Regions from separate parts of the Luteolibacter yonseiensis genome, predicted to be linked through region 1. Evidence: riboswitches for the same ligand, from Rfam matches in the RefSeq annotation. Region 1 holds a riboswitch; the other holds the start of a gene.
The links. Region 1 has a riboswitch for cobalamin ahead of JIN84_RS13570 (PEP-CTERM sorting domain-containing protein). Riboswitches for the same ligand answer to the same signal wherever they lie in the genome.
Positions count from the first base shown of each region.

Region 1 (16,134 bases):
GATTTCAGCGAAGGCGGGGAAGAGTACCCTGGCGAAGGCGAGGACCACCTTGTCTGACAATGACCGCCTTCTGCTGTCGTTCGAGATGCCGGAGAAGGTTTCCGAAGGTGGGAAAGTAGCCGGGAAAGTCACCATTCCCGGAACACTGAAGAACGATCTGAAAGTCCTTCTCTCGGCTGTCAATGGATCGGGGCTGTCGTTTCCCGCCAGTGTTACGATCTGGGCGGGATTGAGGGAGGCGACATTCCAGGTTTCGGCGCTGCAGAACACGCGGCTCGATGGAACCCGCGAGGCCGTCATTTCGGCCCGGGCCGGCAATGTGTCCGCGAAGGATCGTGGCTTGGTGGTGACGGATGATGATGTGGCTGGCTACCGCGTTTCGGTGTTGGATGGCGTTGTGGCTCCGGGACAGCCGCGGAAGATCAAGGTCTCCGCCGTGGACGTGGAAGGCAACATCGTCACCGGTTTTTCCGGACCCGTGAATCTGGCTTTGATCATTTCCGGCGGTGGCAGCCAGCCTACAAGCCCCTCGCTTGTCCATTTGAGTTCAGGATATTGGTCCGGAAAGGTGACGATTCCGGCCTCCTCGTCCCTTGCCACAGCCCTGACCGCAAGAGATTCGGCGGGGCGGAATGGCGGGAGCGGCCATTTCGACAGCGTCAGGACCCTCGGCCTCAAAGCTGTGGATTTGATATGGGATCCGCTCCGGGAGCGGATTTACGCAAGCGTGCCCACAGGGGCGGTTCATCAGGTGGTGGCGATTGATCCGAACACCATGCAAATCACCGGCGGTGTCGCGACGGGGCAGGACCCCGGCAAGTTGGCGCTGACCAGCGGCGGAGAATATTTGTATGTCTCCTTGAAGGGGAACGGGACCATCGCGAAGATCGATCCAGCCACCATGACCGTGGCCGCTGTCTTTTCCGCAGGCAGTGGTGCCGGGGGAGCCCTCTATGCGGCGGACATCGCCACCGTGCCGGGGCAGCCGGATCTTGTCGTCGCGACCCGTTCGCCTCTCGACAGGAACACGGTCAATAACTCGGTGGCGGTTTACGAAAATGGTGTTCCGAGGCAGGCGGTGACGCCCGTGCGGGATGGTGGCAATTTCCTTTACCCCACATCGGATCCCACCGTGTTTTTAGACTTTGCCAATCGATGGCACAACAGCTCGCCCAGCATCACGCGGCGCATGCTGAAGGTCACTGCCGGCGGAATTTCTGAAGAGCCCGAGGCCCGGATCATACGGATGTGGTGGACACCACGCACGCGGATCTACGGAGATATGGTATTGTTCCCCGAAGGGGATGTCTATGATTGGGAGAAATTGAAACCTCTGGGGAAATACTCCTACGGTGGATCCGTATGCCCGGATGCCGCGAGCCATCGGGTATTCTACCTCGAACGTTATCAGGCCGGGACTTTATCGGGTGCCGTGACGAAGCTCGCCGCCTATGATCCGGTGACACAAAATCCCATCGATGCGCTCGATCTGCCCGCCATTCCTGATGATCCGGTGGATTTCATCCGTTGGGGAGAAAGCGGACTGGCGTTCTGTAATTCCGATACCCTGATGCTGGTGAACAGTCCCAGGCTTTTGCCGAGCCAGGCCGCGACGGATTTGGTGACCAGTATCGAAGTTCCTTCAACTCCTCCGGCTGTGGGTCAATGGGTGGACTGCAAGGTCACTGTGACCAACCGCGGACCGAACCCGGCAAGGAACGCGTATCTTTCCGTGGGTTTTTCCGACAAGGTGGAAATCAAGCGGGCGTCTGCCGACCACGGCCTGCATGAGATCGTGGGAGATGGGGCGAACCTGACGGTGGATGAATTGGCAGCGGGGATGTCCGCGACTCTCAATCTGACGGTAACCTCCGCCAGTGTGGCGAGCATCGCCTGCACGGCTCTGGCCCGTTCCAGTGCGGTCGACCCGGATTTTTCGAACAGCGGCAGCCACGCGCTGATCAACTACGGGCACTGGGACGGGCCGAACGCCCGTAACAAGGTGGGGCTCGTCGGTTGCGGCCAGGTTTATGATCCGGCCCGCAAGTTGATATGGATCTCAAATGCCGCATCCACCGAGCTCTATCCCGTATATTCCCCCTCCGACGGGGCGTATGAATATTATTACGATCCCGTGAGGAAAATCAAACCGCCTGTTTCCAGGTCTGTCGTCTCGATGGATCCTTACACGGGGAGGATCTCAAAACCGATCCCCCTCAACGCGGACCCCGCCCCCGGCGCGATGGCATTGTCGGATAACGGCCGCTACCTCTTCGTGGGACTGCGCGATGTTGGAGAAATCAGTCGCATTGATCTTCAAGCAAGTCCGCCGGAAACAGTCAGGATCGTTCTTCCCAAAGACCCGTACAGTGCGGTTCCGCAGGCGTCCGATATCGAAGCTCTCGAGGGCGACGGAACCAGCATCATCGTCACCATAAAGGGTGGAGGTTATGTCGCGGCGATCGATGGGTCGACCGCGCGAAAAGTGAAGGTCGAAAGATTTTCTTTCACCGATACCAATTTGATCACTTTCATCAACAGGACGGCGAATCCCGCTGTTTTCACCGGTGTCGGGGGCATGCTGTATCGGCTGTCGGTCACGCCCGAGGGCGTCTGGGTGAACAAAACCCGTGAGAAGCCCCATGGAGGAGATTTCAGTTCATCCGGCAGCGGCGAATTGTGGATGTGGAACATGAACTTGTTCGAGGTCGGCTCGCTCGCCCAGGTGGTGAATCTTCTGCCTTGGAGTTACGGACTGTCCATTTTGGAAAATCCCCGCAACAGGGCCTACTTCCTGGATGCGACCAAGATAACGGCTTTTGATACCGTCACCCGTTCCCGGTTGGGAGAGCTGAGCCTTGTGAAACATGAGTGGGAGCTGAACGAGCGGTCCTTCATGCGTTGGGGGAGTGATGGTTTTTCCATTCTGAACGATGACGGGGTTTTTCTCGCACGCTGGGCATTGGCGGCTCCCGCCGTTGTCGTATCGCGTTCGGACGCTCCGATGATGCCGGAAGCAACCGGCAATGCCACCGACGCCGATGGCGATGGCATTCCCCATGCCTTCGAACAACTGTTCGGGTCCTCGTCATCCGGGTTCGATCCCAATCCGGTCAAGCTGACCACCGCCACCGAGGGCGGGAAGTCCGTGATCCGTCTGCGCTTCCCGCGCCGGGTTGGCATGACCATGTCTGATTATGGCTATGAAATCAGCCCGGATCTGAAAAATTGGAAACCGGTGGACGCGGTCTCCGAGGTGCCGCTCTCACTCGAATGGATCAACGGGGTGAATGTGGAGAACATCGAAACCACGTTTGAGGCTCCGGATTCGGGAAGTGGATTCGTTCGTCTGCGTTGGCGGTGATGACGGGGGCGGAGCGGTGTTTCAATCCCTCCGCGTCAGCTCCACGAAGACATCCTCCAGCGTCGCGACGTGGCGGAAAAGCGAGCGCAGCGGCCAGCCGTATTGGGAGGCGAGGTTGGCGATGCGTTCGCGCGAGTCGGTGCCCGAATCGCACCAGACTGTGTAGCGCGTCCAGCCGTTGTCGAGTGTGTCAGGGGTGACTTTCTTTACGTGAGGGAGGCGGTTGATGGCTCCGGCCACGACTTCGGGGTCGGCCTGGATCTCCACCTGGATGCGGCCGGCGGCGCGCATTTCTCCGACGAGATTGGTCGGGGTGTCCGCAGCCTTGATTTTCCCGCCATCGATGATGATGACCCGGTTGCAGATCATCTCCACCTCGGAAAGGATGTGGGTGGAGACGAGGACCGTGTGGGTCTGGGCCAGACGGCGGATGAGTTCCCGGATCTGGCGGATCTGGTTGGGGTCGAGGCCGTTGGTGGGCTCGTCGAGGATGAGAAGTTCGGGATCGTGGACGAGCGAGTCCGCGAGGCCGACGCGCTGGCGGTAGCCTTTCGAGAGGGTCTTGATCATTTTCCGCTTCACCCCTTCCAGGCCGCAGGTGTCGATAACCTCTCCGACCCGTCGGCGGGTGTCGCCGCCGTTCAGACCCTTGAGCTGGGCGCGGAACTTCAGGTATTCCCGGACGCGCATGTCTTCGTAGAGCGGGACGTTTTCCGGCATGTAGCCGATCTTCCGGCGCGCTTCGATGGATTGGCGGTAAATGTCATACCCGGCGATGGTCGCGGTTCCGGAGGTGGGTGGCAGGTAGCCGGTGAGCATGCGCAGGGTGGTCGTCTTTCCCGCGCCGTTCGGACCGAGGAATCCCACGACCTCGCCACGGGCCACGGAAAAGCTGATGCCGCGCACCGCTTCGTGGCGGGCGTAGCGCTTGGTAAGTTCATTCACTTCGATCATGATTTGTACTCCGGTAATTGCGGTGAAATTCGCGCTTGCACGGTTGACGGGGCGTTGCGCGCCCCTTAATGAATGTCCGTGCGTGGCGGGCCAAGCGGGAAATTCGCAGGTTCGCCACATCATTTCACCCATTTCACATGAACTCTTCGGTTTCGCCGCGACAGAACGCAGAATTGTTGGAAGAAAAATATTCTCAATGGTGCGAGGACCCGCGGTCGGTCGATGCGACATGGGCTGCATTTTTCGAAGGATTCGAGCTGGGTTCGGCCCAGGTGAAGAAGAAGGAGGAGGCCGCGGCTTCCGGCACTCCTGCGGTGGCGGTCGCCCCATCGGTGGCCGACAATGACGTGGCGTTCCACGGACGGGTGACGAGCCTGGTTTACAATTACCGGACGCTCGGCCACACCCAGGCGGCGATCAACCCGCTGGATGCTCCGGAGCGGAATCCGCGCCTGCGCCCCGACCAGTTTTCCCTCACGGAAGCGGACATGGACCGCGAGGTGGCGAGTTCGTTCTTCCGCCACGGTGACCGGATGAAGCTCCGCGACATGGTGGCTGCCCTGGAGGCGACCTATTCGGGAAAAATCGGTTTCGAGTTCATGCACATCCACAACACGACCGTCCGCCACTGGGTGCGCGAGCGGATCGAACTTCATGCGATGCGTGACGAGTCCAGCCCGGCGAAAAAGCTCAACTCATTGTGTTGGGTGCTTGAGGCTGAGGCGTTTGAAAATTTCCTTGGTAAGCGGTTCCTCGGTGAGAAGCGTTTCTCGAACGAAGGTGGCGAAGGCGCGATGATCCTGCTCAACGCCCTGCTCGAAGGATGTCCCTCGCGCGGAGTGAAGGAGATCGAAATGGGGATGTCCCACCGCGGCCGCCTGAATGTGCTGGCGAATTTCGTCAGGAAATCCCTCACCACCCTGCTTTACGAATTCACCCCGACCTACGAACCGGACACGGTCGCAGGGGATGGCGATGTGAAATACCACCTCGGCTACGAGAGCATCCGCGAAGTGCCGGATGGCAAGGTCCGTGTCAGCCTGGCGGCGAACCCAAGCCATTTGGAAGCGGTGAATTCCATCGTGGAGGGCAAGGCCCGCGCCCGCCAGCGGGTGCTGAACGATCTCCACGGCGGCGAAATCGACCGAGGCCAGGTGCTGCCGATCCTTCTCCACGGTGATGCCGCTTTCGCGGGCCAGGGCTCGGTCGCGGAAGTGTTGAACCTTTCCCAGCTCAAGGGCTACCGCACCGGCGGGACCATCCATCTCATCATCAACAACCAGATCGGTTTCACCACCGCTCCCGCCGACGCGCGTTCGTCCGAATATGCGACGGACGTGGCCAAGATGATCGAGGCTCCGATCCTCCACGTGAATGGCGAGGAGCCGATGGAGCTCTACTGGGCCGCGCTTTTCGCCCTGGATTTCCGCCAGAAATTCGGCCGGGACATCGTGTTGGACATGTATTGCTACCGCCGGCAGGGCCACAACGAGGCCGACCAGGCGGCGTTCACGCAGCCGATCATCGCCAAGAAAATCGCCGAGCGTCCGACGTTCGGTAAAATCTACAAGCAGCAGCTCGTCGCCGAAGGCGTCATCTCCCAAGCGGATGTCGAGGAACTGGAGACCGCCATCTGGGGACGCTTCGAGGCAGGCTATCAGAAGATGCTCCAGCTTCAGGAAGCGGGCGACCGCACCGCGTTCAGCGGTTCGACCGGTGTCGACCAGGTGCCGTATTCCCATGCTCCCATCGCCACCGGCATCAACCGCGAGGCGCTCCAGAAGATCGGCGCCGTGCTGACAACCATTCCGGACGGTTTCGACCTGAACCCGACCTTGGAAAAGCGTTTCATCCCGCGCCGTGCGGAAGCTCTCACCAACGGCGGCCCTTATGACTGGGCCTTCGCGGAGTCGCTGGCATTCGGTTCCCTTCTGCTCGAGGGCACTCCCGTCCGGCTTTCCGGCCAGGATTGCCGCCGGGGCACTTTCTCACACCGTCACGCGGTCTTTTATGACTATGAGACGCGCGAGCGTTACATCCCCTTGGAAAACCTCGACCCGTCGCAGGCGAAGTTCTGCGTGCACAACTCGTTCCTTTCCGAATTCGCGGTGCTCGGGTTCGACTACGGCTATTCGCTTTCCTACCCGGCCATGCTGACCCTTTGGGAAGCGCAGTTCGGTGATTTCGCGAACGGCGCGCAGGTCATCATCGACCAATTCATCTCCTCCGCCGAGTCCAAGTGGCAGACACCGAGCGATCTCGTGATGCTGCTTCCCCACGGCTACGAAGGCATGGGTCCGGAGCATTCCAGCGCCCGGCTCGAGAGGTTCCTGCAGCTCTGTGCGGAGAAGAACATGATCGTCGGAAACTTCACCACGCCCGCGCAGTATTTCCACGCATTGCGCCGTCAGAAGCACCGGGAATTCCGCAAGCCCCTCATCCTGATGACTCCGAAGAGTCTTCTCAGCCGTCCGGAGGCCATTTCGCAGGAGTCGGATTTCCTCGAAGGCACTTGTTTCCAGGAAATCCTTCCGGATACGAAGGTGTTCGAAAACCCGGGCAACGTGAACCGGGTGATCTTCTGCAGCGGAAAGGTTTACTACGATCTCGTCGCCAAGCGTCAGGAAAACGGCATCGAAGATGTCGCCATTGTCCGTGTCGAACAGCTCTATCCGCTTCACGATGAAATGGTTGGAGTTCTCATCAGCCAGTATTCGAACGCTTCGGCATTTGTCTGGTGCCAGGAAGAACCTCACAACATGGGCGCGTGGTCCTACATCGCACCCCGCCTCGAAGAGGTCGTCGGTCGGAAGATCCGTTATGCGGGCCGGGGCACAGCTTCCAGTCCCGCCGCCGGTTCCAAGGCGATGCACTACCGCGAACAAAAAGCGCTGCTCGTCCAGGCATTCGAAGTCTGAAACCATCCATTTTTCCCAACTCTCACCACGCCTCATCCATGTCACTCGACGTCAAAGTTCCCGCCGCTGGAGAATCGATCACCTCCGCCAATGTCGCCCGCTGGCACAAAAAAAACGGCGATCCCGTGAAAAAGGGCGAGATCCTCGTCACCTTGGAAACCGACAAGGTGTCGAACGAACTCGAAGCCGCCAGCGACGGCGTGTTGGAAATCCTCGTTGGTGAAGGCGAAGAGGTGTCCATCGGCACCGTCATCGCCCGCATCTCGGGTGAGGTGGCCGCAGCAGCCGCCGCCGCAACCCCGGCTCCGGCACCTGCCGCCGCACCCGTTGTGAGCGCGGGTGGCATCGTCGAGCTGAAAGTGCCTGCCGCAGGTGAATCCATCACCTCCGCAAACGTCGCCCAATGGCGGAAAAAGGACGGAGATCAGGTCGCCCAAGGCGAAATCCTCGTCACCCTGGAAACGGACAAGGTTTCCAACGAGCTTGAGGCACCGGCTTCCGGACGCCTGAAGATCATCACCCCGGAAGGGGAGGAGGTCTCCATCGGTGCCGTCATCGCGACCATCGATTCCAGCGCCGCCGCCGGCACACCCGCCGCCGCGCCGGCCTCCGCACCCGCCGCTCCGGCTCCTGTCGCCGCCCCGGCACCCACGCCCGTCGCCACACCGGCACCGGTATCCGCCCCTGCCAAACCGGATTTCTCCGCTCCTGCCGCTCCGGCAGAGCGGGTCTCGACCGAAGCTGTCAGCGACGGCCGGACCACGCGCAAGAAGATGTCGATGCTGCGCCGCAAGATCGCCACGCATCTCGTCAACGCCCAGCAGACCGCCGCGATCCTCACCACCTTCAACGAGGTGGACATGACCGCCGTCATGGACCTCCGCAAGGCGGTGCAGGACGATTTCATGAAGAAGCACGGAGTGAAGCTCGGCTTCATGTCCTTCTTCGTGAAAGCCGTGGCCCAGGCCCTCAAGGACATCCCGTCCGTCAACGGCCGCATTGATGGCACGGACATCGTTGAAAACCACTTTTACGACATCGGCGTCGCCATCGGCACCGACAAGGGGCTCATTGTCCCGGTCCTGCGGGATGCGGACAAGAAATCCTTCGCCCAGATCGAAAAGGACATCCTCGACTACGCGAAAAAAGCCAAGGACGGCAAGATCACCATCGAGGATCTCACCGGCGGCGTCTTCACCATTTCCAATGGCGGGACCTACGGCTCGCTTCTCAGCACGCCGATCCTCAACCCTCCGCAAAGCGGCATCCTCGGCATGCACACCATCCAGCAGCGCCCCGTCGCTCTGAACGGCCAGGTCGTCATCCGCCCGATGATGTATCTCGCCCTCAGCTACGACCACCGCCTCGTGGATGGCAAGGAGGCCGTCACCTTCCTCATCCGCATCAAGGAGTGTCTGGAAAGCCCGACACGGTTGTTGCTGGAGATGTGAGCCGGAGAATGTAGGGACAGGCGGGAATGCCTGTCCTTTCTTCCGGCCTGGCAGGGGCAAATGCCAAAATGACGGCTTGGGTAGGTCATCCCCGTTGGAGAAAACCCTCTAAGTGTGCTTTCGTGCCTTTGGTGAGCCTGTCGTCGCAATGGGTGACGTTGCCATCACTTCCGCAGTGAGAACGCGAGCACCATCAGGGAAATGGCGATGATCCATGAGCCGAGGATGCGGACGCCGACCTTGGCCCATTGCTTGTCCGCGCCGTTCGACGCACAGATCGCGATGTAAAAAACGATCGCGTTCATTGCCAGCCAGGTGCCGATCAGGGTTTTGAGGATGGTTCCTGTGTCGCCGGTCTCCACTGCCGAATCGATTCCTATCCCGATGGCGGTCAAGGTACAGAGAAATTCCGGGACGAAGCGCGGCAGCCTTTTTTCCAGGGCGACAAGTATCGCGACGCACAGGGAGAGGGCGATGAGGACGGGTTGGTTGATTTCCCTGATCGTCCCGGTGAACGTGAACAACAGCGCGGCGGCGGAAGCCGGAGCGAACACCCGCAGGCGTTTGCCGAGATCGAGCGGCGTCTGCTGGCCAAGCAGCAGCCCCAGTCCCAGCAAGAGGAGTACATGCGCCGGTGTCATCACGGGGTGCAGCGCGCCGTTGCCGATTTCCCCCGCTCCCTCCACCGCCATGTGGGCGCTCGCCATGGGGGTGGAGAGGGCTGCCAGCGCGGCCGCGATTCCACAGGAAACCGAACGATGAGAACGCCGCGGGTAGGTTGTCATTCCGCAGGGATTTGCCCGCCATGTCCGGCCGGGGTCAAGCGCGATGTGGGCCGTCGTGGATTCATCTTCAATGTCGCTTCTGGTGGAAATGCGGAGCCGCGCTTTCTCCAGCGGACCGGATGGACCGCCAGGGGAACGAAGTTCCGGGGAGCACCGTTTCGTTGACATGGATGCGATGAGCCGCCACGTATCTTCTCAAAGATGACCATTCTCCATAAGACCAAGCCTCGGGCCGCAACCTTGCTGGCGTTCGCATTGATACTGCTTGTCCTGCCTTCGACCGCCGGCGCCCATACGGCGACGGGAGCGGCGGGCGGATTTTTCAGTGGTTTCCAACACCCCCTGACAGGACTGGATCACATCGTCGCCATGGTCGCGGTGGGACTGTGGGGAGCCTTCCTCGGCGGCCGGGCGATGTGGATGCTGCCGGTGATTTTTCCTGTGGTGATGGCAATGGGCGGGGCGATGGGGGTGCTGGCCCTGCCACTGCCGGGTGTGGAAACGGGCATCGCGCTCTCCGGTGTCGTTCTCGGAGCCATGGTCGCGCTCGCGGCCAGGCCTCCGCTGTGGGTGTCGGCGGTGCTCGTCGGGATCTTTGCGATTTTTCACGGGTATGCCCACGGCACGGAACTGCCCGAGGCGGCGGATGCGATGACCTTCGCCGTTGGTTTCGTGATTTCCACCGGTCTCCTCCATTTGGCCGGGATCGCCTTCGGCCTGCTGGTGAAGTGGCCATGGGGGCGGATCGCGGTGCGGTCGGGCGGAGTGGCGGTTGCTCTGGTCGGTTTCGGGTTTCTGGTCGGGTGGCTGTGAACGTGAAAAAGGTCCGCATGCGGTTTACCCTGATTTTTCTGGCGACGGGCCTGCTGTGGTTTGCCGGTGAAAAACCGGATCTCCTGACGGCCCACGAGACACGGATCATCGAAGGATGGAGCGTGCGGGTGGATGAGCGCCTGTTGAAAGGAGAATCAATGACGGTAGGCGAACGCGCTTTGAAGCTGCTTGATGCCAGGCTCGTCGCCATCGCCACGGTTGTGCCGGAGCCCGCCCTGGCGAAGCTGCGGGCGGTGACCATCGAGCTCGATCTCGATTGTGGTTCGCTCGCAGCGATGCAGTATCACCCTGGCGCGGGATGGCTGAAGGAGAACGGCTACCCTGCTGCGCTTGTGAAATGCGTGCATATCCCCCGGGCGGACAGGTTTCTCTCTCCCTTTGAAAACCACCGGATGCCATGGGCCGTGTTGCACGAACTGGCGCATGCGTATCACGATCAGGTGCTGGGCTTTGATGATCCACGGATCACCGCCGCCTGGGAGAAATTCCGTGACAGTGGCAGATACAAGTCCGTCATGACCACCACCGGGCAAAGGCGTGAGCACTACGGCCTCACCAACCAAAAAGAGTTTTTCGCCGAGATGACGGAGAGCTATTTCGGCTCGAATGACTTCCATCCCTTCGTCGCCGGTGACCTGAAAGAAGCCGAGCCCGGAATTTTTTCACTGATGGCGGAGATATGGGGAGCGTTGCCTGCCAACGATCCACGGTGAAATCCACGGGAAGCTTTCCATATCTATCCAGAATTCTGCTTGCGGTTGGTCCGGCAAGAAGAGACGTTCCCGCCGACCAATCACGAAAGCGTCATGGAATCCGGTGAGAACCCGGAACTGTCGCGCAGCGGTATCCAGATACGAGTCCCCACAAAGCCAATCGTTCCGATGGACGGTGAAGGCGGGGACAAGGCCAGGCTGGGAGTCCGAATACTTGCGCTTTCGTAGCTCGTCACCCGCCAACCGGCCTGCCGGGGAAGCAAATCAGTGGTCCTCCGCGAAAGAGGATCGACGGGAGAAGGACGCGTGATCCCACGCTGCCCTCTCTTTGTGCACATCGACAACACACATAAGAGAAACCAACAATGTTCCACCGCGCATTTTATATGCCCGCGGTGTCTGGCACCACCGTGTCCGGCATCCGGCCTGATCTGACAGAATCCTATAACAATCCCTTTTCCGGGATTTTCCATAAGATAAGGAAATCCTCGTTCGGAATCGTGATGCTCCTTTCGACCGGCCCGGCGATGGCCGGTTCCTATACCAGCTACAATGGCGGCAGCGGCATCGACACGCCGATCGCGGTGTCCGGAATCACGAAATGGGCCACCACCATCGCCGACTACTCGCCCGCTCCCGGACTGGGACCGAACTTCAGGAATCCCGCGTCCGGCGGTGCGTTTTCACTGGGTGATCTCTACAGCACGACCACACCGCCGACGGCGGGCACGGAACCGAACGCCTTCCATGCGGGCAGCGGCGCCGCAAATTTCCATCCTTACGGTGGTGATGTGAATGATACCACCGACACCTATGGATTCATCGGCATCGATGCGCCCGGATCGGTGACATTTTACTATGAAACGGGAATCTATAACGGAGCGGGGGCGGACCTCGCGGTCCGGGAGAATGGATTCGCCTCAGGGCCCGCACCGGGATTTTTCGCGGAGCTCGCCTTTGTCGAGGTGTCGAGCAACGGCACCGACTTCGCGCGGTTCCCGTCGATCTCGCTGAACACCACGCGGGTGTCCACCGCCGGGACTTTCCAGATGTATGACATGACGAACGTTTACAATCTCGCGGGCAAGCATGCGTCAAACCTCGCGACACCCTTCGATCTTGAGGAACTCGCCACCCACAGCCTTGTGCTCGGAGGAACGGTGAACCTGGCGAACATCAAATACGTGAGGCTTGTCGATGTGGTGGGGAATCCGGAATCCTCCGGAACCGCCGGAGCGCTGGATTCCCTGGGGAACCGGATACTCGACAACTGGACAACCTACGATTCGGGCGGGTTCGACATTTCGATCGTCGGCGGGCTTCCGCAGGCGGTGGGTGTTCTTCACGCGGTGCCGGAACCTTCCACGGCTCTGCTGCTGTGCTCCGCGATCCTTCCGCTGATGCTCCGTGCGCGCCGCGATCGCAAGGCATGATGCCCGAATCAACCACAACCATGAAACATCCATCAAACACGGGCATCATCTCGCTTGCGATCTCCCTGGTGATCGCGTCATCCGCCGCCGCCGCGCTGAGTTTCAGTCCGGGATATTCGGCGACATCCTACCATGTCCATGGCAACGGCGACGGGATCATCAGTTATGACTGGGGATCGGATGGGGCGCTCTATTATGCGACCGCGGATTCCTCGTTCTTATCCAGCGGGGTCTATCGCCACGACGGCACATCCACCACCACCATCCAGAACGCCAGCGGCAACTTCGCGGGTGGAAGCGTGGTTGCGATCGGTTCGTCCGTCTATTTCAACGACAGCACGTTCTCGAACACGCAGAACATTTATCGCTACTCCATCGGCGCGGGAACGACGACCACCGCTGCGTTGACGAATTACTCCCTGGGATCATACGACGGTCACCTTTATTCCACGGGCGGGGATTTCTCCGGGACGCGGCTGACTTATTATGTCGACGGTCTCACAGGAGGAACCATCGATCTGGGCGGGGTTGCGGGCGCGTCCGGACCGCTCACCTTCGATGCGGCCGGGAATCTGTACTACGCTCCGGGCTACGGCGACCTGGCCATCTACCGCTGGGATGCGGCGGAAGTGACGGCGGCGATTTCAGGAAACGGCTCGCCCTCCCTGTCCGCCAGCGGACACCTGTGGATCGACTACAGCACGGCGTTCGCGACGGCCGGCGGCGCGACCTCCATGCTCACGGATGCGGAGGGAAATCTGCTCGTCACCCTCACGAATTTCACCGATCCCTCGGCATTGGTGAAATTTTCGGCCGATGGCAGCGGGAATTATGAAACGATCCTCACCTCCCTCGACAGGTTGGGCGAACTGCGCGCGCACGACGGACAGCTTTACCTGTCGAGCGGGAACAGCGTCATGGCCATCATTCCCGAACCATCGACGTTGCTGCTCGGCATGTTCGCATGGGGCGGTTTCTTCATCCGCCGCCGGAGATAAGCCTCTACCCGCCATTCCTGATGAATCTCCGGACCCATCCCGTGGTGTGTTTCGCCGCCATGCTGACCATTCCCACCGTTCAAGCCGGGCCTTATTCCGCCGGGCTGGATGATCGTGCGAATTCCTACGACGCTCCGGTCCCGGGTTTCGTGGGACCGCACGGGGTGGGGAAGGCGCGGATCGATGATGGGACGGGACAATTCCAGAATCCGAACAATCGGGTGAATCCGTTGTTTTTCGCATGGGCGTCCAACTGCTCTTCCTACGAAAGATCGGACACCGATGCGGGATTCAATGAACCGGAGTATGCGCTCGGACCCGTGACGGGCGACAACTTCGATGTGGTTTCCCTCGGTGATCTGACTGCCGCGCAGATCACGACGGGAAATCCGGCGGGCCGCATCACGCTGAAATTCACCAAGCCGATCCGGAATCTTTCCGGCGCTGATTTTGTGATTTTTGAAAATGGATTCATTTCCGGTTTCAATACCGGTGGCTCGGGATCGGGGGGAGTTTATGCCGAGCTCGCCTATGTCGAGGTCTCCGCGGATGGGGTGAATTTCGTGCGCTTCAATCCCGTATCGCTCACTCCCTCGGCGGTTGGTGCGTACGGCACCATCAATCCCACCAATGTTTACAATCTGGCCGGCAAGCATGTGAATGCCTACGGCGATTGCTGGGGCACGCCCTTTGACATCGGGCAGACGGGTTTGAGTGAGATCTCCCATATCCGGCTGGTGGATGTGCCGGGCTCCGGCGCTTACAAGGATGGCGGGAACCGGTCGATCTTCGATTCCTGGCGGACCTTCGGCTCCGGAGGCTTCGATCTGGAAGCGGTGGGATCCATCTCCACTCCCATGACTTTCGGCCAGTGGCCGTTGCTTGCGGAGCTTCCGGCGAACATGAGGACGACAACCGCCGATCCCGACAACGATGGCATCCCTAATCTCATGGAATATGCCTTCGGGCTGCTGCCGTGGGAAAAAAATCCGAAAGGCACGGGCTGGCGTTGTCAAACAATCACGGTTGGAGCGGAGTCGTTTTACGAATTCACCACTCTTCGTGACGAACGTTGCATGGATCTCGTGCGGGATCTCCAGGTATCAAGCGATCTGAAGATCTGGACGACGCTCGCCCGGAGCACGGCAGGTGGGGTGTTTCTACCTCAGAATGGATTCACTCCCTTGATCTCGGACCAGCGGGTGGGGGATCTGGCGAGTGTGGGAGTCATGCGGGAGGATCGCATCCGCGATACAAGGCCGGTGTCTGAATCGGCAAAAAGGTTTTACCGGCTTTCCATCACACGACCCACGCCATGAAAAGCATCCGCAGAAAGTCCGGAGGCTTCACCCTGGTGGAAATCCTGGTGACGCTCTCGGTTGTCGTGGTTCTCGGCCTCATCGTTTACAAGGGAGGCCGTTCGTTGGTCGATACCGCGCGGATCACACAGAGCATGGCGAATCTGAGATCCCTTGCCGTTGCCAATGCCGGGTATCAGGCCGACAACGGCGTCTTTTGTCCTGCGGACGACCAATACAACATGAGGCGCTGGCATGGGGCGAGGAAGTCCGGCAGCGGCAAGTTCGATCCGGCTGAGGGGTTTCTCGCTCCCTATCTGGGCAAGAGCCGCGCGGTCGGGATCTGCCCGTTGTTCAAGAATATCGTGGGGGACGAGCAGAGCTTCGAGTCCGGGACGGGAGGGTATGGATACAACGCGGTCTATATCGGCGGGCGCCCCGGTTCGAATTTCGACCGCTCCACGAAGCTTAGGATATCGGAACGGATCGCGAATGTTTCCAGTCCGGACAGGACGGTGATGTTCACGACCACGGCCTACGCCCGCGAGTCCGGGCTTCAGGAATATCCCTATTGCGAACCTCCGTTCTGGGATTACGGCGGTGGCCCCTCGGGAGACAAACCCAGCCCCACCGTGAATTTCCGGGCGAATGGGAAAGCGCTCGTCGCATGGTGCGACGGCCACGTGACCGCGGAATCCAACAACAAGGACCCGACTCATGGGCTCAACCCCCACCAGGGCGACAGTCATGAATTCGACCTCGGTTGGTTCGGCCCGGAGGAAAACAACGGGTATTGGAATCCCAGACGTCCGTAGCTTTCCGCAGCCCGTTGTCTCACAGGCATTCGATTTTGAAGAGCCAGCACAAGAATGGTCCCAAAACGAGGACACGCTTTCCCGTGTTTGTCGCAACTTCGATCCGATACGTGCCCGAGCCTTCGACATCAGGCGGAGAGCCGCCCGGCGTCGCAACCGGATGCCATGAACGCCCTGCGACCGAGCGTTTCAATACCACCAGTCCCGCGAAAAGGATGGTGACATCCAAAGCGGGGCCGCTGGAGTGCAGGGCCAGCCTTGTGAAGAAGCATGCCGATAGCAGGACCGCCGATACGGCAGCGTGGGCAACGACCGCCAAATCGGTGACAGCAGCCAGCCAAGGATGATCGGGCCACGTTGTGCCGGCGAGGGCCGATGCGACAACCAACAGGGCGAAAAAAAACATCAGTGGCCCGGCAATGCGCCAAAAGGGTGGTCGGAAATCCCTGTCGATCGCTTCCATGGTTTTTTTTCAATCGTTTTCAAAACAGCGGCGAGCCCGGAAAAAACACCCGTTGAATGAACCACGCGCTTCCCATGAGGGCGATCACGGCCGAGCCGATGATCCGCA
Region 1 covers NZ_JAENIK010000011.1:869,176-885,309, forward strand. The annotation lists gene JIN84_RS13535 (DUF11 domain-containing protein) at 1-3,364, shown strand, start outside; gene JIN84_RS13540 (ABC transporter ATP-binding protein) at 3,386-4,318, opposite strand; gene JIN84_RS13545 (2-oxoglutarate dehydrogenase E1 component) at 4,456-7,236, shown strand; gene sucB (dihydrolipoyllysine-residue succinyltransferase) at 7,275-8,687, shown strand; gene JIN84_RS13555 (HupE/UreJ family protein) at 8,852-9,472, opposite strand; gene JIN84_RS13560 (HupE/UreJ family protein) at 9,674-10,285, shown strand; gene JIN84_RS13565 (M90 metallopeptidase family protein) at 10,303-11,019, shown strand; cobalamin riboswitch at 11,065-11,255, shown strand; gene JIN84_RS13570 (PEP-CTERM sorting domain-containing protein) at 11,406-12,452, shown strand; gene JIN84_RS13575 (PEP-CTERM sorting domain-containing protein) at 12,473-13,450, shown strand; gene JIN84_RS13580 (hypothetical protein) at 13,471-14,769, shown strand; gene JIN84_RS13585 (prepilin-type N-terminal cleavage/methylation domain-containing protein) at 14,766-15,563, shown strand; gene JIN84_RS13590 (hypothetical protein) at 15,583-16,026, opposite strand; gene JIN84_RS13595 (HupE/UreJ family protein) at 16,046-16,134, opposite strand, start outside.

Region 2 (16,134 bases), on a different contig from region 1:
TTCCGACCCCTCGCGCGCCCACCGCCTCATGGATGGGAGCGAACCTCGCATCCGGCCCATTCTCGACCGGTTCGCAAAGGGTGAACCGGGGGAATGGATTTTCTCCGCGAATGAAGTCATCAACGGTTCCGGTTGGATCGAAACTCCGGGCCACCCCCTCTCGTGGCGGCAGGGAAATGGCAGGACCTCCGTCATCCTGCAGCTCGATCCACAGGAGGCGGTCGGGATCGTGCGAAGCGATCTGGCCAGACAAGTGAACGTGAATCTCCCGAACGACGAACCCGGCACGCTCACCTGGACCGATCCAGGTGGGGACGTATTCCTCTCCACAGGCAAACCCGCTCCCGGCGCGACACCTGACGAAATCCTCCGCCATGTCTCGCGTTTCGGGGATTGGACGCTGCGACGGCATTATCCGGTCAAAGTCGTGACGAGTTACAGGCCGCCGGTCCTCGCCGGATCATTCACGCTGGCCGCACTCCTGCTCGCAGGTGGTGCTGCGGTCATTTCATGGCAACGCAAGGCCACGCGCCTCGCGGAGCAGCGCGTCAGCTTCGTGAATCGTGTGTCGCACGAACTCCGCACACCGCTTACGAATCTCCTGCTCAATACCGACCTCGCGCTGGACAGCCTCACTGGAGACCATGAGGGAATCCGCCGCAGGCTCGGACTCATCCGTGAGGAAACCGCACGCCTCTCCCGGATCGTGGACAATGTGCAAACCTTCGCCCGTGGGGAGCGAGGGAAGCATGAGATCCACACCGCTCCGTGTGATGTGGAAAAACTCGCCAACGGCCTGTGGGAAAATTTCGCCCCGCTCTTCGCCCGCAAGTCGATCCATTGCGGGTTCGATTTCCAGCTCTCCCGCAAGGTCACGGTGGATCAGGACGCACTTTCGCAGATCCTCTCGAACCTGCTCTCGAATGTGGAAAAATACGCGGGCGAATCCGCGAAAGCCCGGGTCGCCATTTCCGAAGAGGCGGGCCATCTCGTCGTGGAGGTCGAGGACGACGGACCCGGCATTCCGGCGGATGCGAGGACCCGGATTTTCCTACCGTTCGAACGGGCGGGATCGCGTGTGAACGAAGGTGCGACGGGAACCGGTCTCGGGCTGTCGATCAGCCGTGATCTCGCACGGCAGATGGGCGGGCGGCTGGAGTTGCTCTGCACTTCCCAAGGCGCGAAATTCCGCCTCGTGCTGCCACTTGGGGAAAGGAGCGGCGCATGACCATCCTGATCGCGGAGGACGACCCGGTGACGCGCGAGGCGGTGAAGGAGTTGCTGGAAGCTGACGGCCACCACGTCATCGCCGCGAAAAACGGTCTGGAAGCCATCGCCACGTGGAAATCCCAACGGCCGGACATCGTCCTGCTCGACATCATGATGCCCGGCGCGAGTGGATACGAGGTTTGCCGCGCCATCCGGAGCGGCGACCGGCGCACACCCGTCGTTTTCCTTTCCGCGAAATCCGAGGAAGTGGATGTGGTGCTCGGCCTGGAACTCGGTGCAGACGATTTCCTGCGAAAACCCTTCGGCAAGCACGAGCTGCTCGCCCGCGTCCGTGCGGTCCTCCGGCGTCTTGAAGAACCTGCCGCGGGCGAAATGATGGCGTTCGGACCATGGCGGATCCATCCGAAGCGTCTTGTCGCGGAAAAGGATGGGATCCGCATCGAGCTGACCGTGCGTGAGGTGAAGGTCATCCAGATTCTCACCCGCCGCCGCGGCGAGGTCGTCAGCCGCGATGAGCTGCTCAACGCCTGCTGGGGACTCGAATATTACCCCGAGTCCCGAACGCTGGATCAACATATCCTCAATCTCCGGAAAAAGATCGAAGACGATCCATCGCGCCCGGTGCTGATCGAGACCGTCCGCGGCGCGGGTTATCGGTTTCCGTGAAAGAGCGGGGTGCGGGAGGCAAGCGACCTCCGCGACCACCTACCTCTTCGGCGGAGGTTTGATCCCGATGATCTTCCAGACGTCGTCCATGACACGCATCGCGATTTGCTGGGAAATGGCGTTGTCTTTCCTCGGTCCTTCCACGCCGATGTTCATCGAGGGGACCTTGCCTCCCGGGGAATCCATTTCGCCGGCGCGGACGAAGAGCCGTTTTTTCAGTTCGGCGGTGGCGGCATCCGTATTGGCGAGCTTCCATTTCGCGGCGAGATCAAGGTCCTGGCTCACCTGGTTGAGGATCTCCGGGGTGGCGATTTTGGCCTTCAGTTCCTTGGCGAATTTTTCCCGTTGCTCCAAGGGCAGCTCGTGGTTCATTGGGATGGGAACCCATATGGGGGATGGCAGGTTCTGCTTGTAACTCCAATAAGCGTATCCACCGCCGACCAAGAGAAACATCGCCAAGACGCCCGTTACGATCCAACGTTGCATGACAGGCTGTTATAGGCCATCCACCCGCGCATCCAAGCCAGAACTTCATGGAATATCCCGCCACCGCCGCCACCGTCGAGACCCTGCCAAACGGACTGACCCTCATCCTCGATCCGGATCCCACCGCCCCCGTCGTCAGCACCCAGATCTGGGTGGCCACCGGCAGCATGCACGAGGGCAAACACCTGGGCGCCGGTATCTCCCATTTTCTGGAGCACATGGTTTTCAAGGGCACCCGTGACTATGACGCGGACACGCTGGCTGACACGGTGCAGGCGGCGGGCGGACACTGGAACGCTTATACAAGCTTCGATCGGACGGTGTATTATATCGACGGACCATCTGATTCGTTGCCGACCTTCGTGAAGACGCTCGTCAATCTCGTGTTTTTCCCGAACCTGCCCGAGAGCGAGTTCGAGAAGGAAAAGGACGTGATCCGCCGCGAGATCGACATGGGACTGGATGATCCTGACAACGCGGCTTCGCGTCTGCTGTTTTCCACGGTTTTCACGCTCGATCCACGACGCCATCCGGTCATCGGCCACCGGCATCTGTTCGATGCGATCCGCTACGACGATCTCACCGCCTATCACCGTGAACGCTACACACCGGACCGCTGCTTCGCGGTGGTTTCCGGTGACTTCGATGCGGCGGAAGCGCGCAAGATGATCGAGGAACTGACCGCTCCCTGCCTCACGGGCTGCGGGCTTGAACCGCTTGTCAGCAAGGACGCGCCGCAGATCGGGCCGCGTCGCGGGCGCGATACCTTCGCCATCCCGACGAGCCGGATTTCCCTGGCTTGGAAAACGCCCGCGCTGGATCACCCGGATGCTCCCGCCTATGACGTGCTCGCGGGCATCCTCGGACGCGGCCGGGCGTCCCGCCTGCATCGCAGCCTGCGCGAGGAACAGGAACTGGCGTTGGAGATTTCCGCGTTTTCGTGGACCGGACCGGGGCGCGAAGGACTGCTGGCCATTTCCGCGGACGCGGAAACGGCCAAACGTGACGGATTGATCGAAGCGGCCCTCCATGAAGTCGCCTCCGTGGCCGCGAGCGATCTGGACGATGACCTGGCGAAGGCGAAACGCCAGATCGCGGCCAGCCAGTTCCGCAGCCTCACCACCGCGTCCGGCCGGGCGTCCGACCTCGCGTCGAACTGGCATGAGGCGCGTGATCTGGATTTCACCCGCCGCTACCTCGCCGCGATCCAAGCCGTCACCGCGGATGACATCCGCCGGGTGGCTGCGACTTTGTCCGACGAGCGGCTCAGCCTCACGGTTCTCGATCCCCTTGAAGCCGAGGCTCCCGCCCGCGTGGCGAAAACCGGACGGGTGCGTGAGGAAATCCAGGTTCATACACTGCCAAACGGTCTAACCCTCGCGCTGATCCCGGATCGCCGGGTGCCGCTCGTGCACCTGCAGGCCGCCGTGCGTGGAGGCCTGCCTTCCGAAACGCCCGGGACCAATGGCCTCAACCAGCTCCTCGCCTCCACCCTGCCCAAGGGCACGCGCACCCGCAGCGCTCAGGAAATCGCGGTGACGCTGGAGTCGCTCGGTGCCTCCATTTCCGCGAATACCGGAAACAACGCGTTGCTCATCCAGGCCGCCGGACTCGCGCCGGATTTCGCCACCATCGCGGACGTGTTCGCGGAAGTCATCATCTCGCCTTCCTTGTCGAACGACGCGATCCACCGGGAAAAAGCCAGCCAGCTCGCCAGCCTGGAGGAGGCCCTGCAGGATCCGTTGCACACGGGATTCAGCAGCCTGCGCGAGGCGGTTTTCAACGGCAGCGGCTACGGGTTGGACGCGCTCGGTTCGGTGGAGAGCCTCACCGCGCTGGATCAAGCCGCGTTGAAGGAGCATCATTCGAGGCTTTTCAACGCGTCGAACATCGCGATATCCGTGGCGGGTGATTTCGAACCAGCCTCCACCCTCGCGCTTCTGACGGACCTCTTTTCCACCCTGCCCGCGGGCGATGCGTGGACACCGCCCGCGAGCCATCTGGGCACGGCAGGAAACTCGACCAGGCATCTGCCGAAGAAGCAAGCGGTCATCACCATCGGCTACCCGGGCACCACGGTGAGCGGAACCGATCGCTTCGCCCTCGCGATGATCCAGGAGTATGCATCCGACATGGCCGGCCCGCTTTTCACCCGCATCCGTGAGGAACTCGGCCTCGCTTACCAAGTCGGGGGAACCCAGTTCCTCGGTTACGATACCGGCCTGTTCACCTACTACCTCGCCACCGCACCGGACCAAGCGGAACTCGCCCGGCGCGAGCTGTTGGCCGAGATCGCCAAAATCGCCGCACATGGCATTCCGGAGGAAACGTTCGACCGGGTGCGCTCCACCGTGCTCAGCGGTCTCGCCATCCAGCAGCAGTCACCGGCGGCCGTCGCCCGGCACGTGGTGCTGGACCTGCTGTTCGGGCACCCCGCGGACCAGCACCGCCTGCTGCCCGCCGCCTACAACGCTCTGACCTGCGCACAGGTTCGGGAAGTCGCCATCCGCATTTTTTCGGTGGATGCCACGGTGGTCACGGTCCTGCCGGAGGAGTGAGCTCCGGGCCGCCCTCCTCATCCGCTTCAAGCACCTGGAAGACCGTTTCCAATTTCCGGTCGGCCAGGTGCCGGTAGCTGGTGGAAAGGGCCACCGGCAGACGTTCCGCCATTGGAAAACCCGCCCTGCCCAAATTCACGGCGATCCGGTTCCATTCCTGGATTCGGGATTTTCTCTCCGGGGACGACAGGAACCACTCGCCAATCTCACCGTCTCCGCGTCCACAGACCGCGGGAAGCTCATCGCGGGTAAGGTTGAAGAACGCGATGAACTGCCCGTCGACACCGGACGGGTGGCAGAAGCGGGAGGCGTATTCCTCGGGAAGCTCGTCCACGGCAAGCAGCCGCGCCTTCGCCAGGATGCGCGGCAACCAGACGCAATCGACAAGCCGGTCCGTGGGACGTGGCAGCACCATCTCCGTAAAAAACCGCCTGCCTCACTCCTCGCCGTTAGACGGCAGAGGAACGGAACTTGGCTCGACAGGTGGCGTGGGAGCCACAGGAGGAGTCGTGGGAGCAGGGAATGTTTCACCCGTTCCAGGCGTCACGGGTGGAACCGGGGCGGTGGGAGACGGAGCATCCGGATCGATCACCGTGGGGATGGCCCCTTCCGGTGGCAGCCCGGCCGGATCCAAGGACGGCAGGGCCTCACCCGCAGGAGCTACTCCGGGCAGGGGCGGATAAACCTGAACCTCGCCGGCAGAAGTGGTCGGGGTGGCGGGAAGCGCGTTCGGATCTTCCACCATGACGGAGGGGACGAAACCGATCTCACCGCTGTCCAACTCCACCTTCACGTAGCTACCGCTGTTGGAAATCACCTTCATGGAGGTGCCGCGCTTGAGAAGCTTGTCGGCGTCGGCATCGCCCTTGGGACGGACCTTGAAGAGCGCGGTGTTGTCCATCGCGGCACGGACGAATTGCCCGGCCTTGAAGTTGGCTCCGCTCAGGGCGACCGAATTGTTGATTTTTCCTCCCGGAGGACCGAGTGGGTCGTAACCGTCGGGATTGAGGGGGACCATCGTGGTACCGCAGGAAGCGAGAGCCAGAACAGCGGCGACGGAAAGAACCGGTGTGCACTTCATATAGCCCACAAGCTGGCACGTCCGTGCAAGCCGGTCAACGGCATTTCAACCTGCAGGAAAAAGGCTAGCGGCTCTGGCGCACGATGTTGTTCTTCTCGTCCAGCAGAAGGTTTTGCGAAACGACGGGGGTCTCGGAGAGGGCGAAGCACATGATGGCCACCCGCTCGCCGGCCTTGATGAGGTGGGCCGCGCCGCCATTGATGAGGATGTGCCCGGTGCCGGGTGCGCCCGGAAGCACGTAGGTTTCCAACCGGGCACCGGTGGTGATCGAGGCGACGAGCACTTTTTCCCCAGGCCACAGGTCCGCCGCGGCCATGAGGTCGGTGGGGATTTCGATGCTGCCTTCGTAATCGACGTCCGAGCCGGTGATCATGGCGCGGTGGAGTTTGGACTTCAGGACCTCGCGGAACATGGCGGGAAGGAAATGCCCAAGCGGGTGGCGGTCAAGCGCCAAGCGATCCGACAGGAGCCGGAGGAGGCCGGAATGACGATTTTAATGCCCCTGTCACCAGATATCGCCGCGATTTGCGCCAAAATTTCCACGTTCCCCTTGCACGGATCCGGCTTTCTCCCTAGTCACAGCCCGTCGGTGTAAGGCCGACTCTCTTCAGGAAACCATCCGCCAAGGTAGCGGATCCATGGGGAAGCCGGTGAAATTCCGGCGCGGTAATCGCCACTGTGATTCCGGGACGCGCGAGCGCTCCGGTAAGCCAGATCGCCAGCCTGGGGGGGATTTTTCGAAGGTCTGCGACTTACAGACACAGGAATCCACACATGAAATACCAGAAAACGCCTCTCAGAGGCTCCTACCGGAGTGCCATCGCACTGCTCGCCCTGCTTTCCCACGTCCCCGCCCAGGCGGAGGAGAAAAAACAGGAACTCGAACCGCTCGTCATTTCCGCCCTGCGTATCCCGCGTGACAACGCCACCGTCACCTCCGCCGTGACCGTGCTGGATCCGGTGGAGTTGCAAAACGAGGGACTCTTCCAGCTCCGCGACGCGTTGAACGCATCCCCCGGTGTCATCTCCACCTCCACCGGCGGCCAGACCGGTGCCGTCGGATCGCTCTTCATCCGTGGCACCACGACCGCCTACTCGCAGCTCGTCCTCGACGGCATGCGTTTGAGCGATTCCACCACGCCGCTCGGCAACGTGCTCGGCGCGGGCCGGACCTACGACGTCGGCCGCATCGAAATCCTGCGCGGACCGCAAGGCGCGATCTACGGCGGGGAATCCATCGGCGGGGTGCTCTGGATGGAGACGCCCTACGGATCCGGCGATCCGCATGGCTCGACCACTTTCGAAGCCGGCTCTTTCAATTCCCTCTCCGCCCATGGCATGTTCCAAGGCCGGACCGGTGATGTTTCCTACTACCTCTCCGGCGGCTACGAGGAAACGGACAACGACGGCCCCCGGCAAAGTTTCCACCAGGCCAACACCGCCCTGCGCGTGGAAGGCAAGATCGACTCCGTGTGGACGGTCGGCACCACATTCCGCGCCATCGACTCCTCCTACGACAATTCCGGCAATTCCCAGGACCATCTGGATTCCGCATTGGCCACCATCTACGCCACCGGGAAAATCTCCGACCGCTGGACCTCGCGTTTCCACGCCGGCTACCAGCAGGAATTCTACGACAGTGACTCGTCCTACGGCAACTTCGGCACCGACCTGCGCGCGGGCAGCGTTTCCACCGATCAGGAAATCACTCTCGCGGAAAACCTCCGCCTGCTCGCCGGAGCCTTCTTCCATGAAAGCTCCTACGAAAACACCATCGGCACGGACGAATCCCGCGAACGCTACGGCGTGCACACCGCGCTGGAATGGGACATCATCGAAAACCTCACCGGCACGGCGGCCCTGCGCTGGGAGGACTACGATGCCTACGGCGACGAGCTCACCTGGCGTGTCGGCTCGATCTACAACATCGCCTCCACCGGCACCAGCATCCGTGGCGGTGTCGGCAGCTCGTTCCGTTCTCCATCGTATCTGGACCTCTTCGGTTCCTCCTTCGGCGCGGGCAATCCCGACCTCGAGGCGGAATCGTCCATCGGCTGGGACATCGGCGTGGAGCAGAAGATCGGCGCGAACCACCGCATCGAAGCAACCTGGTTTCACAACCACATCACCGACCAGATCCAGTCGAGCCCGGCACCACCGGTCAACATTTCCGGCGATTCCGACACGGACGGACTCGAACTCGGACTGCGCGGTGATTTCCTCGGGGACACGGTGGGCTACCGCCTCGCCTGGACCTACCTCCACGAAAGCCTGAGCGACCAGCCGCGCAACGCCGCCACCGCTTCCATCGACTGGAAGCCGACGGACAAGTCGCTCGTCGGCATCGGAGCCACCCACCTCGCCTCCCATTCGTGGGGTGGTGATCCCATCGACTCCTACACCGTGGCGCGCCTCTTCGCCTCCTATCAGGTGACGGACAAGGTGAAGCTCCACGCCCGCTTGGAAAACGCCTTCGACGCGGACTACGAGCTCGCCAGCTTCTTCGGTTCCACCATCGAAGGTGCCGGCACCGGTGCCTACGCCGGCATCACGGTGGATTGGTGACAACGGGAGCGCGGAAATCATTCCGCGCGAATTCTTCAAGCACGCCGGAGTCCGCTCCGGCGTGTTTTTTTATTTGAGGCAGCCGGGGTTTGCCTCAGCCGATCTTCTCCGCAAGGAAACGCAGCAGCAGCGACATCGTGACCCTTGCCAAAGCCGGGTTGTAACGGACGCCCTCGTCCCGCAGGAAGGCGTGCGCGGCATTGAACTCATGCCATTCGAAATCCACGCCTCCGTCTTCCAAAGTCTGGCGGATCAACCTCCGCCCTTCAAGGGGCACATGCGGGTCCTGCCTGCCGAACAGGATGAGGAGCGATGCCTCCATCCCGGGCAGCCGCGCCAGCGTATCATCACATTTCCCCAAGCCGAGCGTGCCGGTGTGGATGTCCGTCGGATAAAACGCACCAACGGCGGAAACATGCGGACGCAACCCCGCCCTCACCGCCAGATGACCGCCGAGGCACACACCGAAGCTCGCGATCCTTCCCGTGCAGGATTCATGCTCCCGCAGGAATGCGACGGCCACATCCGTGTCTTCGTCATAAGAGGAAATCTCCTTGGTGATCTTCAGCTCATTGCCCCGTGCGGTGCCTTCCGTATCATAGGCGAGCACCGTGCCTAACGGCTCGAACTCATGATACACTTCCGGCACCGCGACCAGATACCCCTCGCCCGCCAGCGCCGCCGCCGTCCGGCGTATCGGGCCGGTGGCTTGGAAAATCTCCGAGTAGAAAATCACCGCGGGATATCGCTTCCCACCGTCCGGGATGAAGAGATGCACCCGCATTTTCCCACGGGTGGTTTCAAGATCGGCAAAGGATTCCGTGAGCGTGGCCATGGCGGAGTATCGTCATTTTTCCCGAGACCGATCCAGCAAATCATGGCACCAGGCCATCAGGCTGCGGATCACTCCGCTCCGTGCAGGGGCTGTCCCGTGGCGTCGATCATCGTCGCGCTGAGCAACACCACCACTCGGGATCCATCCGGCTGGGTTTCCACGGCCAGCCTCGCTCCACGGTCTCCGGTATATCCGGCACCTGAAACCGTGTGTTTTTCGATCACCGGTTTTTCAAGAGGATTGTCCAATCCCCCGGTGGTATGGGTGAACTGGAAATCGACATCGTGGCCGAAAGCCAACGCGTCACCCTTCATCTGCATCGTGACTCCGATCTGCTGCTTTTCAAATTCCGTTCCCTCGGCATTCGTCGGATAGATCAACTCCCTCACATTCTCTATACTGGCGTCCTGATTGCCCCGGGCTGTGACCTCTGGCAATGTCAGCAGATCCACTCCTTTCTTCTGGGACATCTGCCTCATGAACAACTGGATTTCCGAGTCGGTCATCTGCGAGGTGTCCGGAGCGGCCCAGTCGAGATCGGCCGGGATGTGGAGAACTTTTGTAGTGAACTTGTTCTGGATCGGAACATCATTTTTGAGCGAGTCCTCAAGCGCGGAAATCGCCGCCGCATCCGCTCCGCTCGGTGTCTCCAGTATCAGTTCTCCTGATGGTTTGACAGACAGCCGTGTCGATGGGTCGAGTTCCAATCCGGACGCCTTGAGGATTTCAGCGATGGTCATTCTGACAGGAACCGCTTTCCTCGGGGAGCCTTCACCCTCACCAATCGGAGAATCGGATTCCGATCCAGAAGAGAGGCTGGTCTGTTCACTCAGGCGCGTTGCGAAATCCGGCGGTAAGGAAACGCTGCGTTTCACCTCACCGCGTTCATCCGCAAAAGGCTCGAACCGATACACCGTCTTGTCACGGTTCACCTTCATTCCGGCATAGGTGGCGAGGAACCGGACGGATGAACTGAAGTTTCCCGGAGAGAGCCTGAGTCGCAGTTTTTTCGTGGCTGTGGGCGGCACATCGAAAGTCAAGGGGATGGGCACCTCGCCAGCTTTCGCACATGCGTCCTCATAGGCGGCCATCAGTTTGGCAAGGGCTTCCCGCAGGGTCAGTCCATTGATGTCCACCACGGGCAGATAAAACTCCTTCAGCCGCTCGGGGCCGTGCGTGGAACGGGGCTTACCGGTATCGCGGATGGCAGACTTGGTTTTCAGAACCGCCGCAGTGCCATGGGCGTCTGATGAATCCACCGATCCCGAGTGACGGGACGTATTGCCCTCATCCCGGTGGGACCGTTCGACATCGCCTCCCCGCGTGCCCAGCCACAGGCAGACGCCCACAAGTGCCACACCCGCAACAATGAAAATCCTTTTCTTCACGATCCGCATGCTGGAAATCCGCGACCGGTTGGCAAGCGGATTTCAGCATGCGGAATCCGGCGACCTCATTCCGCATTCAGTTCATCCAGCAGATTCTCCGCGCCATAGACCTTGTCCAACGCTTCCCAGATTCCCGCCGAGTCCACCGATACGGCGCGCGCGGTCTTTTCATCGTATGCCACGTTGTTCACGAGGCTGTCGAAGTTGCCGTCGAAGATCACCCCCACCAGTTCGCCATTCCTATCGACGATGGGGCTGCCGGAATTCCCGCCGGTGATGTCGTTCGTGCTGATGAAATTCATCGCCACATCCTTGCCGATGGCACCACGTTTTTCCTTCCAGCTCTCCGGCAGGTCGAAGGGCGGCTTGCCATCCTGGTCCGCCGATCTCGCGAAAAGACCGTCATACGTCGTGTGAAACGGAACCTTTTGGCTCGGGATGCCCGTGACCCGTCCGACGGAAAGGCGCAGGGAAAACGTCGCGTCCGGATAACGTGATTCTCCCGCAAGGGCGAACCGCGCCTTCGCGATCTTCGCATGAGCTTGCTTGACGACCTCGTCCGACGCCTCCTCCATCTTGCGCAACCGGCGGATTTCCCCGTCCACCATTCTGGCCAGCAGGATCATCGGATCCGCGGAGGCATCCACCGCCGCCTTGCCGCCTTCATACAGGGCCTTGCGCCTGGCGATGTCTTCCAAAGCGGTGCCGTTCACGAGTTGCTCGGCCCGCCTTGCCGGCGAGAGGCCGCCAAGCACCGCCTTCACCGTCGGGTCATCGCTGCCGAGCTTGTTGCAAAGAAAGGCCAGCGAATCCGCCAACCGCAGGATCTCGAAATCCTTGTAAACCGGATCGTCCGAAAACAGTCCGAGTTCGAGAATCTTGCGACGTGCCTCGTTGAACCCCGCAAGCCGCTCCGCGTCCGGCTTCAGCGACTCGTCCGCCGCCTGCACCAATGTCCGCGCGATGCCGAAAAGCGTGCTGTCGAAAGCGTCCCTCCCCAACAGGGCGAACCGCAGGCGCGAGGCATCGTCCTTATTGATCTCTTTTTCAATGGTCGCAAAAGCCTCATCCACCTCTGCGGTGGATTTGTCGGATTTCAACGACTCGCGGAATTCATTCTCCGCGCTGCCCCGTGTTTCCATGAACTTCGGATCCAGCAGTCCGTGCAACGAGGCGGTTCTCGCCTTCCGCCCGTTCTGCGTGCCGACCAACGCGCCAAGCGCTCGACGCTTGTTCTCCTTGTCCTTCTCACTCCATGCGGAGAGCAATACCTCCTTGCGGTTCGATCTCTCCAGATAGTAAGGCAAACCGTTGTCCCGCATGCGTTCCACCTGCGCCTGGGTCAGCTCGCGGTTCGTCGTGCCCGGGTGGCCGGAGACGAAAACCAATTCTCCATCCCGTGCGCCGTTCCTGTTCCACTTGAGATAGTTTTCCACCACCGCAGGCTTCCCGTTTTCATAGGCGCGGAAAAAACAACAATCCAGGCAGTAGCGGGGAAACTCGAAATTGTCCGGATCGCCACCGAACGCGCCAAGCCGACGCTCCGGAGCGAAGACCAGCCGCACGTCCGAATAACGCCGGTATTCATACAAGTGATAGGCCCCGCCCTGATAGAGAGTCACCACATCCCGCCGCTTCGTGGCGGTTTCATCAGATGGCACTTCCTGCAGTTTCGCAATGATCGCCCGCCGCGCCGCCACGGCTTCTTCCGTGCTCATCTTGTCCGTCACCACCGCCTCAACCTCCGCCGTCACGTCGCGGATGGACATGAGCACGTTCAACTCGAGGTCGTTGCATGGCAGCTCCTGGGACTGGTCCCGTGCCAGGAATCCATCCTCCATCAGGTTCTTCCCCGCCGTGCTCAGTGAATTGATGATGCCCGCGCCCACGTGGTGGTTGGTCAGAAGAAGCCCGTTTTTGGAAATGAACGATCCCGATCCTCCGGTATTGAAACGCACTGATGATTTCTGCAGATGATCCAGCCACGCCTGTTCGATGCGGAATCCATACTTTTTCTCCACCTGCTTGATTGGCGGACGGTTGAACAACCACATGCCTTCGTCGGCACGCGTTTGCAGTGGAGACAGCAGCAAAATTCCCAACATTCCCCCGGTTCTCAATTTCATCGCCTTGATGAGTAGGAAGCTCCGCCCGTTTTGGCAATACCTAGACACACCATGCTATACCCGGTTTCTGCGAAATGATTCCCGGCTTCTGCCGCATGGCCCCCGAATGATACCGTCTTCACATGAAGGCGGCTCCCCACGCCTCTTCCCACCCAGCTTTTAAAAACACCCTGCAGAGCGCACGGAGGTTCACCACCGGAACAAACGATGCCATCGCGTTCAAAGCTTGATATTCCCACGTTGCGGGGGGCTCCTGCTACCTGTTCACATTCCGCTGCTCGATCCGGATATGGGAACACTCTATCAGGTTCCCATTGGTGGAATCACTTTGCCAAAGGAATGGCCGCAACCAAAGACATGGAACGGACTTGAGATCCATTCCGCGCATATGCCGGGCGACTTTCTTTATCTTTTGACCGATGCGGAGCGAACGCGCGTTTTGATATTGGCGGGCGACACATGACCGCCCGCCCCCATCATTTCACACGTCTTGGACAACCTTATCGGAACTTCACCCCGAGCCCCTTCGTCAGCGCTTCAAGCACCTTCTGGTGGGCGGTGTCGATTTCCTCGGCCTTGAGGGTGCGGGTGCCCTCGCGGTAGTGGAAGCGATAGGCCACGGACTTGCTGTCGGCGGAGATCTTCTGGCCGGTGGCGTCGGTGAAGACGTCGAAGCACTCGCTGGAGATGAGCAGCGGCTCGGCGATCTTGGCGATGACGGCCTCGATCTGTGAGTTCGGCGTGGTGAGCGGGAGTTCCATCGCCGCGTCACGGGAGGAGCCGGGGAACTGCGGGAGATCCTCGACGTGGCTGATGCCGTTGAGGAGTTTGCGGAGTTTTCCAAGGTCGAGTTCCGCGACGAAGACGGGCGTGGTGAAATCCAGCTCGCGTTCGCGGGCGGGCGTGAGACGGGCGAAGACGCCGATGTTCTGGTCGTCCACCTTGATGTCGCTGGCAAGCACGAAGCCGGAGCGCTCTTTCGGCGCGAAGGTGATCCTGCGGTCACCGAGCAGCGCGGAGAGGATGGCTTTCAGGTCGTAGAGATCCGCCGTGCGGTCGGCCTGCGACCAGCCGGTGGGTTGTGCGGAACCCGAAAGGAGCAGGGCGAGGGTTTCGCTTTCCTGGTCCTTCGCCTTGCCGCCGCCAGCGTTGCGGAAGACACGGCCCATCTCGAAGAAGCGCAGGGATTTCGCCTGCTGGCGGACGTTTCTCGCGGCGGAGGAGATGAGGCCGGGAACGATGCTGGGGCGCATGACGGCGTGATCCTCGCTGAGCGGGAGCTTCACGCGGATGACGTCGCCATCCTGCAGCGGGCGCAGCGGCAGGATGTCGGAAACCTGTGCGTCGGAAATGAGCTTGATGGTCTGGCACTCGTGCAGGCCGAGCGCGGCGAGGCGACGGCGCAGGACCATGTCCGCATCATAGGCGGCATCCACCGCGCTGGCGGGAACGAAGGTTCCCTGGAAACGGGACGGCACGTTGTCGAGGCCGTGGACGCGGGCGATTTCCTCGACGAGGTCGATGTGGCGCTGGAGGTCGGCACGGAACGACGGGACATCCCAGGTGCCGTCGGCGAGCTTGGTCAGACCGAGGCGGGTGAGGATCTCCTCCGCATCCGGGAGGGCGATGGAGCCGCCCATGAGCTGGTCGAGTTTCTTGGCATCCAGCGTGACGGAGCGGACAAGCACGGGTGCCTCGCCCGCGAGCTGGGTCGCGGCTTCGGCGGTGCCGCCCGCAACTTCAAGGATGAGTTTGACGGCGAATGCGGACGCGCTCACGACACCCGCCGGATCGACACCGCGTTCGAAGCGATACGAGGAATCCGAGGAAAGCGCCGTGCGGCGCGAGGTGCGGCGGATGCCTTGCGGAGTGAAATACGCCGACTCCAGCAGGATGTCCGTGGTGGTTTCCGTCACTCCGCTTTCCGCACCACCCATGACTCCGGCGAGGGCGAGCGCCGCGCCGGATTCGTCGGAGATGAGGAGATCGTCGGTGGTCAGCAGGTGCTTGGAATCATCCAGCGCGAGGAAATTCTCGCCCTCGGCGGCGTTGCGGACGATGATGGAACCCGTGAGTTTCGCGGCATCGAAGGCGTGCAGGGGTTGGCCGAGTTCGTGGAGAACGTAGTTGGTGACGTCCACGATGTTGTTGATGGGACGCAGGCCGATGGATTCGAGCCGTTGCTTCAACCAATCCGGCGATTCCTTGACGGTAACGCCGGAAATCCTGACCGCGGTATAGAGCGGGCAGGCTTCCGGAGAGTCGATGCGGATGTCTTTCGCCGCAGTCGTTTCACGGGAAGGAATTTCCAACGGGAGCAAAGGCGTCTTGAGCAGCGTCGCGAGTTCGCGGGCCATGCCGCGATGGCTGAGAAGGTCCGGACGGTTCGGTGTGACTTCCAGTTCCAGCAGGGTGTCGGAATCGAAAAGCTGTTTCACCGGTTTGCCGATTTCCGAATCCTCCGGCAGGATGAGCAGGCCGTCCACCCCCGCAGGCAGGCCGATTTCCTCAGCCGAGCAGAGCATGCCCTTCGACTCCACCTTCCGCATGACCGCCTCGCCGATGGTGAAGCCGTTCGGCAACACGGTGCCGGGGAGCGCGCAGGGCACCTTGTCGCCCACCTTGTAATTCTGGGCGCCGCAGACGATCTGGCGGAGCGTGGCCTCGCCGCAGTTCACCTGCGTTACTTTCAAACGATCCGCATGGGGATGCTGGACGGCTTCCATGATCTGCGCGACGACGATTTTCTCCGAAGCGATGCCTTTGGAAACAATGCCTTCGACCTCGACGCCCGCAAAGGTGAAGAGATCGTCGATTTCCTTGATGGATTTGCCGGAGAGATCGAGGTGCGTGGCGAGCCAGTTGAGTGAGACGTTCATGGGAAGAAGGATTGGGGATCTTGGATTGTAGATCGTGGATGAAAGAGGATGATCAGCGATCCTCGTTATGGTGGGTTTCCACACCACGTGTGAAGAGATAAATGGATTTGGAGAGCTGAGTGAGACGTTCGTGCAAGGATGCGAAGAGATCGAGGTCGCTCAATGATTCCGTTTCGCGGAGTGTTTCGAGATGGTCGATGGTTTCCAGCGCGGAGGCATAGGAAAAATCCAAAAAACGGATATATTCCGCTTTGTAACGGCGGCGGCCGTAACCTTCGACGATGTTGGATTTGATCGATTTCACGCTGCGGCGGATCTGC
Region 2 covers NZ_JAENIK010000004.1:529,101-545,234, forward strand. The annotation lists gene JIN84_RS03825 (sensor histidine kinase) at 1-1,228, shown strand, start outside; gene JIN84_RS03830 (response regulator transcription factor) at 1,225-1,896, shown strand; gene JIN84_RS03835 (hypothetical protein) at 1,936-2,382, opposite strand; gene JIN84_RS03840 (M16 family metallopeptidase) at 2,430-4,940, shown strand; gene JIN84_RS03845 (DUF5069 domain-containing protein) at 4,918-5,355, opposite strand; gene JIN84_RS03850 (SH3 domain-containing protein) at 5,377-6,021, opposite strand; gene JIN84_RS03855 (aspartate 1-decarboxylase) at 6,086-6,433, opposite strand; cobalamin riboswitch at 6,614-6,762, shown strand; gene JIN84_RS03860 (TonB-dependent receptor plug domain-containing protein) at 6,796-8,586, shown strand; gene JIN84_RS03865 (dienelactone hydrolase family protein) at 8,681-9,421, opposite strand; gene JIN84_RS03870 (hypothetical protein) at 9,490-10,809, opposite strand; gene JIN84_RS03875 (S46 family peptidase) at 10,875-12,935, opposite strand; gene pheT (phenylalanine--tRNA ligase subunit beta) at 13,436-15,814, opposite strand; gene JIN84_RS03885 (four helix bundle protein) at 15,867-16,134, opposite strand, start outside.
Region 2: linked by a shared signal. The riboswitch ahead of JIN84_RS03860 (TonB-dependent receptor plug domain-containing protein) and the one ahead of JIN84_RS13570 (PEP-CTERM sorting domain-containing protein) in region 1 are both predicted to bind cobalamin.